Regions from separate parts of the Herminiimonas sp. Marseille-P9896 genome, predicted to be linked through region 1. Evidence: predicted binding sites of a transcription regulator. Region 1 holds the regulator's gene; the other holds the start of a gene.
What was found. Region 1 encodes FNR, which switches genes on or off when oxygen is low (the NO sensors DNR and NnrR bind a similar motif). Its sites were predicted from a motif close to TTGATNNNNATCAA; they were not measured.
Positions count from the first base shown of each region.

Region 2: H7U06_RS15625 (universal stress protein) is a predicted target of FNR. The motif match lies at 1,972-1,985, and genes of this name have one in related genera.

Region 1 covers NZ_CAJEVT010000002.1:985,860-990,260, forward strand. The annotation lists gene H7U06_RS10115 (arsenic resistance protein) at 1-817, shown strand, start outside; gene fdxA (ferredoxin FdxA) at 928-1,272, shown strand; gene fnr (fumarate/nitrate reduction transcriptional regulator Fnr) at 1,353-2,111, shown strand; gene H7U06_RS10130 (autotransporter domain-containing protein) at 2,143-2,553, opposite strand; gene H7U06_RS10135 (AraC family transcriptional regulator) at 2,946-3,350, opposite strand; gene H7U06_RS10140 (FixH family protein) at 3,946-4,401, opposite strand, start outside.
Region 2 covers NZ_CAJEVT010000004.1:212,743-217,143, reverse strand. The annotation lists gene H7U06_RS15630 (FAD-binding and (Fe-S)-binding domain-containing protein) at 1-1,816, shown strand, start outside; gene H7U06_RS15625 (universal stress protein) at 2,053-2,496, shown strand; gene H7U06_RS15620 (hypothetical protein) at 2,717-3,091, shown strand; gene miaB (tRNA (N6-isopentenyl adenosine(37)-C2)-methylthiotransferase MiaB) at 3,115-4,401, shown strand, end outside.

The DNA.
Region 1 (4,401 bases):
GCTGTTTGTCACCTTCCTGCAAGTGCCGCTGGTCAAACTGGGCCAGGCCCTTAAACAATTGCGCTTTATGGCTGCACTGCTAATCGCCAACTTTATTGTTATTCCTCTACTGGTTTTCGCGCTGGTGGGATTCTTTCTTGAAGATACTATGCTGCGCCTGGGCGTGATGCTGGTCTTGCTGGCTCCGTGCATAGATTACGTCGTCACCTTCGCGCACCTCGGCCGTGCCGATGCCAGACTCTTGCTCGCAGCCACACCGATACTGCTCATCGCGCAGATGCTGATGCTGCCGCTCTACCTGCGCCTGATGCTGGGCGCAGAAGTCGCCAACTATATAGAAGTGGCTCCCTTCATCCATGCCTTTACCTGGCTGATCGCAGTACCGCTGTTCCTGGCCGCGATCATGCAGTTGTTCGCCAAACGCAGTGCGACCGGCACCAGCATCAGCAACTACCTCGGCCTGGCTCCGGTTCCGGCCACTGCACTGGTACTCATCATCGTCATCATCTCGGTGCTACCGCAACTGGGTACGGCACTGACATCGGTACAACAAGTGCTGCCGCTGTATGTCGCTTATGCGGTACTGGCTCCGCTTTGCGGCTGGTGGATCGCCCGCAAGGCCAGGCTGGAAGCAGCATCCTCCCGCGCGATAGCCTTTAGCTCGGCGACACGCAATTCACTGGTGATACTGCCGCTTGCACTGGCCATTCCCGGTGCGATACCAGTCCTGCCGGCCATCATCGTGGCGCAAACGCTAGTGGAATTAATCAGTGAACTCGTTTATGTCCGTGTCATCGCCAGATGGGGACAAAAATAAAACTGACGCTATAAAACCTGCTCAATTACCACTCCAATTTCCCGCTTCGGGGGCAAATCTGCCATGACCGTTTACAATGTCGTATCTGAGCGTAGAAATGAAAGCAGGAAATGCCGTTTGTCGTCACCGAAGCATGTATTCAATGTAAATACACCGATTGTGTGGTCGTTTGCCCGATGGACTGCTTTTTTGAAGGTCCCAACTTCCTGGCCATCAATCCGGATGAATGCATAGATTGCTCGGTGTGCGTACCGGAATGCCCGGTGAATGCCATCATAGGGGCGACTGAGGTGTCACCGGAACAGCAGCATTTCGTCGCCCTGAATCGTGAACTGTCGCAGCATCCGGACTGGAAGCGCATCAGCAAGCAAAAGGAACCTATGCCCGAGCATGACAAATGGGCGCAGGTCAAAGACAAGTTGCCCTTGCTGCTGATTGATGACAAGATCACATGAAGTAACAGCCGTCCTGATAAACCAATTACCGCCTTGCTTCGCATCGCGGTCCACATGAGTAAAGAATACGAGCCAGGAATATGAGCCAGCCTTCCCCATCCAGCACTGATCCCGCCTTGACCGTCAACGCGCTGCGCGCCAGTTGCTCCACCTGCAGCATGCATCAGTTGTGCCTGCCGATGGGACTGGGTGAAAACGATATGGACAGGCTGGACAAGATCATCGGTCGCCGCCGCAAGGTGGCGCGTGATGATTATCTGTACCGGATGGGCGATGCCTTTACCAATCTGTATGCGGTACGCGTCGGGCATTTCAAAACCTGTCAGATCAATGCCGGCGGCGAACAGCAAATTACCGGTTTCCAGATGACAGGTGAATTGCTCGGCATGGATGCGATCAGCACCGATCGCCACCACTGCAATGCAGTCGCACTCGAAGATAGCGAAGTCTGCGAAATTCCATTCCCGCGCCTGGAAGAATTGTTCAGCACCATGCCGACGCTGCTGCGTCATTTCCACCGCATGATGAGCCAGGAAATCACGCGTGAACAAAGCGTCATGCTCTTGCTGGGCAATATGCGCGCCGAGCAGCGCTTCGCTGCTTTCCTGGTCAACCTCGCCTCGCGTTACACCACACGTGGCTACTCATCGACCAACTTCCAGTTGCGCATGTCGCGTGAAGACATAGGCAACTACCTCGGCCTCACCATAGAAAGCATCAGCCGCCTGCTCTCCAAGTTCAAGAAACAGGGACTGCTGAAAGTCAACAACCGTGAAATCGAATTGCTCGACCTCACGCTGTTGAAGGCGATGGCAGCCGGCACCGAAACCTGCAGCTAAACCGGCAGGTACGCGAACAGCTTCCCCCTGCTCAAAACTTCACCAGTAAATTGGCTTTGACTGAATGCTGCTTCGCATCCAGGCCAAGCTGGCCTTGATAGGCAAAGGTGAGCGTGCTCGATGACGACAAACGCAAGTCAAGACTGGTTTCGACCAGCGCGCTATTTTTGACGATAGGCACGCCTGCCACCGTGAAAACATTACCCGCCGAAAACGCCTGCGTCGATAATGGTGCGCTATCGCCAAACGCATGACGCCAGCCCAACGCGCCGCGCACGGTCGCGCTTTTACCACCCAAGGCGAGCTGATTGGCAGCACGCAAACCAACGGTGGTGAAACTCGCACTGGTGTTCTGGCTCTCGGCATCCAATGCCGCCGCCCCCAAAGTCGCAAAGAAATATAAAGGTCGTGACCAGGATAGATACGCAGACTTTACATTCATGATTTTTTAAAAGACCAAAGGACTGCCCCGCACATTTATTGCTAAACGTACGGAACCGGACACCGACCAGGCGGCATCTCTTGTTTGCTAGGCTTGAATTAAAATATGCAGTTCTGGATCAACACTATCCAGTGTTGAAGACCGACCTAAGCAACTACTCATCGTTGTTCGTCAGGCGAACCAGTCGGCTAATGCATCCTGATTTCTGAATGATGCGGGGATATATACGGCAAGGGGTTGGTGCTAAGCATAGGGTAAAGCAAGAGCCTGGATGAAAGCCCATTGTGCGCAATCCCATACGGCAATGATTGCACTATCGTTCTAACTTGCACGATCATCCAATTATTTTTTCATGTGCATTGCGCACGGCTCGACGTATCTATTCCATACATTTATTGCGCAGAATATTGCTGCGACAGGGCCTCACGTCGATAGTGTCCGGGTGATACGCCGACATAACGCTTGAAGAAACGCGTCAGGTGTGACTGATCGGAATAGCCACAGGCAAACGCAATGTCCAGCAACGTGAACTGAGGATCACACATCAGCTCCTTGGCTTTTTCTATGCGCAAAAATTGCAGATACTGATTCGGCGTCATGTTTGCCGTCATCGTGAAGCGTTCGAAGAAGCTGGTGCGTCCCATTCCTATCAGCGCCGCCAGTCCGGCGACCTGCATACGGCCATTCAGATGCGCTGCAAGATAAGCACACACCTTATCCATTTGCGCATTGGACAGGGGCACGCGCTTGTGCACTGGAACAGCAGTGGCACAGACGTACTGCGCAGAGACAGTCATCTTTTCCTGAGACTCAATTTGTTCACTGACAAAGAAATTCATATACAAACCTCACCATAATTTGCACACCAAAAATCGCGTGTTGAATGTGTTCCAGACTCCTTAGAACAATCATTCGTTTTTTGATATGGGAGTACTGTAATGGAGAGAAGGCCCGCAATTTCATCGCGCCCCGAGCTTCAAGAACAATCCTATCCGCATCGCTTTTATGCGATTACGCACGCAGACTCAGGTAAAAAAACAATTCTCCCGCGACCTCTTCGCAGCTATCAAGAGAGCCGATGCATCGGAAATTGCTGGTGGTGTTCGCAGAGTAGCGATACAGGAATGAATAGTAGAAAACGACCAGAAGCAAAAGGTCGTCGGCCGCCGTTACTTCATGAGCGGACAAAAGTCAGCTGCGTAAGACCGGCTTGCACGGGAAAGATCAATTAGCGCCGCCAGTTATGAGAGTTTTCTGTGACGGTCATAGCTATACATCGCCAGGCTACCGGTCGGCCGGCACATCAACATCCGTCAGCTCGCGCTGCCTGGATGCAGAGCAAGTATGGCGGCGCTATGGATCTCGGAACGCTGGGTAGAGTCTTTGTCTATCTCATAGTTTCTCATCGGCGTCGACGGCGAAGTTTTCCTGTGTCGGCCACAACCACACGCCGCCCAGGCGCCAATCGCGCTGCTTGTTCTCAACCAGTATCTGCCAGCGTCCGGCTTCCAGATCTGGCAAGCTGATTTCGAACCGTCCGGCGGCATCGGTCTTCGCGTAGAGCACGATGTCTTTCTCCGGCAAGGTGGCGTGGATCAGGCGTAACTGGATTTCACCTGCTTGCTGGCGCGCATCGCTGGAAACATTACCGACCAGCTTCTGTTTGTCGGTGTCGTAGTAAACCTTGAAATGCATGCCCAGGTTGCTGGCGACACGGTCGCGACGCAGATCCTGGTTAATCGCCTTACCTTGCTTGTAGTAGTCGTCTACCACCAGCGCATCCTGTTGCTTGACCGCTATCCATATCGTGAAGATACCGGCGATGACGACTATGAACGGCCCCAGCAT
Region 2 (4,401 bases), on a different contig from region 1:
CATCATGATGAGCATGAAGGGTGACGGCAAGCCGGTTTCCTTCATCGAAGATTGCGCAGTGCCGCTGGTGCATCTGGCTGAATACACGAGTCGCCTGACCGAAGTCTTCCACAAATACCATACCGAAGGCACCTGGTATGCACATGCCAGCGTCGGCACCTTGCACGTGCGCCCTATCCTCGACATGCGTCGCAACGGTGCGGCCGATATGCGCCAGATCGCGGAAGAAGCCTCCTCCCTGGTGCGCGAATACAAAGGTGCCTATTCCGGCGAGCATGGCGACGGCTTGTGCCGCGGTGAATGGGTGTCCTGGCAATATGGGCCTAAGATCAACCAGGCTTTCAGCGAAATCAAGGACTTGTTCGATCCGGAAAATCGCTTCAATCCGGACAAGATCGTACGGCCGCCGAAGATGGATGAGAAAAGTAATTTCCGCTTTGCGCCCGGCTATCGCGAATTGCCGCTCAAGACACAAATGGATTGGTCCGCCTGGGACGTCACACGCGATCCTGCCACTGGTGTCGAAACCGCACCTGGCACTGGCGATGACCGCACCGGCGGTTTGGCCAAGGCGGTGGAGATGTGCAACAACAATGGTCACTGCCGTAAATTCGATGCAGACACCATGTGCCCCAGCTATCGCATCACCAAGGATGAACGCCACGTCACACGTGGTCGTGCCAATACCTTGCGTCTCGCGATCTCGGGACAGCTGGGTGACGACGGACTGGCCAGTGCCGAGGTGAAAGAAGTGCTCGACCTGTGCGTTTCGTGCAAAGGCTGCAAACGCGATTGCCCGACCGGCGTCGACATGGCCAAGATCAAGATAGAAGCACGCGCGGCATGGGCCAGCCGTCATGGCAGCACGCTGCGGGAAAAAATGGTGGCCTTCATGCCGCGCTACGCGCCTTATGTCAGCCGCATCGGCGGCTTGCTGGCGTTCGGCGACAAACTGCCGTTCATCTCCGGCTGGTTGAAGAAGGGCCTGGGGCTGGCACCACAGCGCGCCTTCCCGCGCTTCCGTACTTCCTTCCTGTCGCAACTAGGCACCCCTAAAAAGAACGCAAGTAGTAACAAGGAAGTGCTGCTGTTTGTCGATACCTTCAACAATTACATGGAACCGGAAAATGCACGCGCGGCACAAGCAGTATTGGAAGCGGCAGGCTACACCGTGCATTTCAATGTGAAAGAAGGTGAACGTCCACTGTGCTGCGGCCGTACGTATCTGTCCGCAGGCCTGGTCGATGAAGCGAAGCAGGAAGCACGACGCACCCTCGATGCACTGATGCCGTATATCAATCGCGGCGTCGCCGTCGTCGGCCTGGAACCATCCTGCCTGCTATCGCTGCGCGATGAATTCCTCAGCTATGGCTATGGCGAAGAAGCGAAGAAACTGGCGAGCATGGCGTGGCTGTTTGAAGAATTCCTCGTCAATGAAAAAGCGGCAGGACGCCTGCAACTGGACCTGAAACCGCTGGCCGTCAGCAAGGCCATGGTGCATGGTCACTGTCATCAGAAAGCTTTCAATGCGGTGCGTCCAGTACAAACCGTATTGCAATGGATACCGCAGCTGGATGTCGCGCTGATCGAATCATCCTGTTGCGGTATGGCGGGCAGCTTCGGCTATGAAGCCGAGCATTACGAAGCTTCGCAAGCCATGGGGGAGCTCAAGCTATTTCCGGCGATCCGCGCAGCAGAGGAAAACACCTTATTCGTCGCCGACGGCACCAGTTGCCGCCACCAAATTGCCGACGGGACACAGGAAAATGCCATACACGTCGCCCGCGTGCTGGCAGACTCCCTGAGCGCGCAGTAAACCTCTATACAGCCGTCAACAAGGCCTGTCCGGTTTCCGGGCAGGCCTTTTTTCATATCAGGCTGACAAGAGCCCGGAACCAATCCGTCTCTTGCAACTCCGACAAATACAAGCACACGCGATATACCGCCTCCGGATTACTTAATTCAGGGCTTTTGACATGGATCAAGCAAGCGCTTCACTGTCATCCTAGAATCAGAACAAGCAGCGTCCCCTACCCAGCGAAGGAGTACATCATGTTCAAAAAAATCCTCATCCCTACCGACGGCTCGCCACTTTCGGATAAAGCAGTCGATGCCGCCATCGAGTTTGCGCAAAAGATGGGCAGCGAATTGCTGGTGCTCTCGGTCGCCGAACCTTATGTATATATGGGCCTGATGGAAGGTGCCGGGGTATTCCCGACCGATCCGGTGATGTATGACGACAAGGTCAAGGAACTGGCGCAAAAGCACCTGGACAAAGTCGAAGCCGCCACCCGCAACAAAGGCGTTACTTGCAAAACCGTAGTTGCTGTCGGCCTCAGTCCATATGAAGAAATCGTACGCGTTGCAGAAGAGCAAAAATGTGATGCCATCTTCATGGCCTCGCATGGTCGCAAAGGTCTGAACAAACTCTTTATCGGTAGCGAAACGCAAAAAGTGCTCGCCCATACCAGCCTGCCGGTATTGGTTCTGCGCTAAAGCACCGCCCCTCCGGGGCGACACTCGTCGCCCCTGCTGTTTCCGGTCGCGACCAGCGACCCGGCTGCTTTTGTCCCCGTGGTATCATTGCGCTTCGAAAAAATGCGCAGAAAACGTGCTTGTACAGCACAGGATGCAAGCGTATCCACCTCTGCCAGCCAGATCGCATCTCACCTTTTTCACCCTGATCGTCGTCATCTAGCCCTGAACGGAATTAGCCATGCGGATACAAACTTTCCTGCTCAGCTGCGCCCTTGCCCTTGTGACACTAAAGGCACAGGCATTTGACCGCCCGTTTCCGGATACCGTGAAACGTGGCGTGATGACACCTGCGAACTATCCAGCCATCATCATCGATGAAAAGACACGTACCTTGTCAGCCGGTGCCCGCATCTGGAACCAGGACAATATGATAGAGATGCCATCCGCCTTGCGCGGCACTGATTTCGCAGTGAATTACACGGAAAGCGATACTGGCGACATCGATCGCATCTGGATACTCACCGCTGACGAAGCAAAGAAAACATTGCCGCTGCTGCCAGTCAAGCCGACACCAGTCCAACCATTGCCAGCACCAGTAAGCACGACCAAATAAGTAAACGTTAGATAAGCCACACCATGCAGAAGAAGATATACATCAAGACTTTCGGTTGCCAGATGAACGAGTACGACTCGGACAAAATGGTCGACGTCCTCAATGCCTCCGAAGGTTTGATCAAAACCGACACACCGGAAGATGCAGATGTGATCCTGCTCAATACCTGTTCAGTACGGGAAAAAGCGCAAGAGAAAGTATTCTCTGATCTCGGCCGTCTGCGTGAACTGAAGGTCAACAAACCCGACCTCGTGATCGGCGTCGGTGGTTGCGTCGCGTCACAGGAAGGCGATGTCATCGTCAAACGTGCGCCGTATGTCGATCTGGTGTTCGGCCCGCAAACCCTGCATCGCCTGCCGGAGATGCTGAAACAGCGTCGTTCCACCGGCCGCTCGCAAGTCGATATCAGCTTCCCGGAAATTGAAAAGTTTGATCACATGCCGCCCGCCAAGGTGGAAGGTGCGACCGCTTTCGTTTCCATCATGGAAGGTTGCAGCAAATATTGCAGCTATTGCGTCGTGCCTTATACCCGCGGTGAAGAGGTCTCGCGCCGCTTCGACGATGTGCTGGCTGAAGTCGCCGGACTCGAAGCACAAGGCGTGAAGGAAATCACGTTGCTCGGACAAAACGTCAACGCCTATCGCGGCGAAATGGCGGATGGCGAGATCGCCGACTTCGCACTGCTGATCGAATACATCGCCGAGCTGGAAGGCATAGAACGGATACGCTACGTTACCAGCCATCCGAAAGAATTCACGCAACGCCTGATCGATACCTACGCCAAAGTACCCAAGCTGGTGAACCACCTCTATCTGCCGGCGCAACATGGCTCGGACCGCATACTGGCGGCCATGAAACGTGGCTACACGTCGCTCGAATACAAATCCATACTGCGTCGCTTGCGTGAAGTGCGCCCGAACATTTCTATCTCGTCTGACTTCATCGTTGGCTTCCCCGGCGAAACCGATGCCGACTTTGAAGCAATGATGAAACTGATCACCGACATCGGTTACGACAATAGCTTCAGTTTCATCTTCAGCCCGCGTCCGGGCACGCCTGCGGCCAACCTGGAAGATGACACACCACACGAAGTCAAACTCCAGCGCCTGCAACGCCTGCAAGCAGTGATCGATCAGAATACCCGTCGCTACAGCGATGAAATGGTCGGTACCGTACAGCGCATCCTGGTGGAAGGCCCGTCGAAGAAAGATGCCAACGAACTGCAAGGTCGTACCGAGAACAACCGCGTCGTCAACTTTGCTGCAGGCGAGCATGGTGCGCGCCTGATCGGCCAGATGGTCGATGTGAAT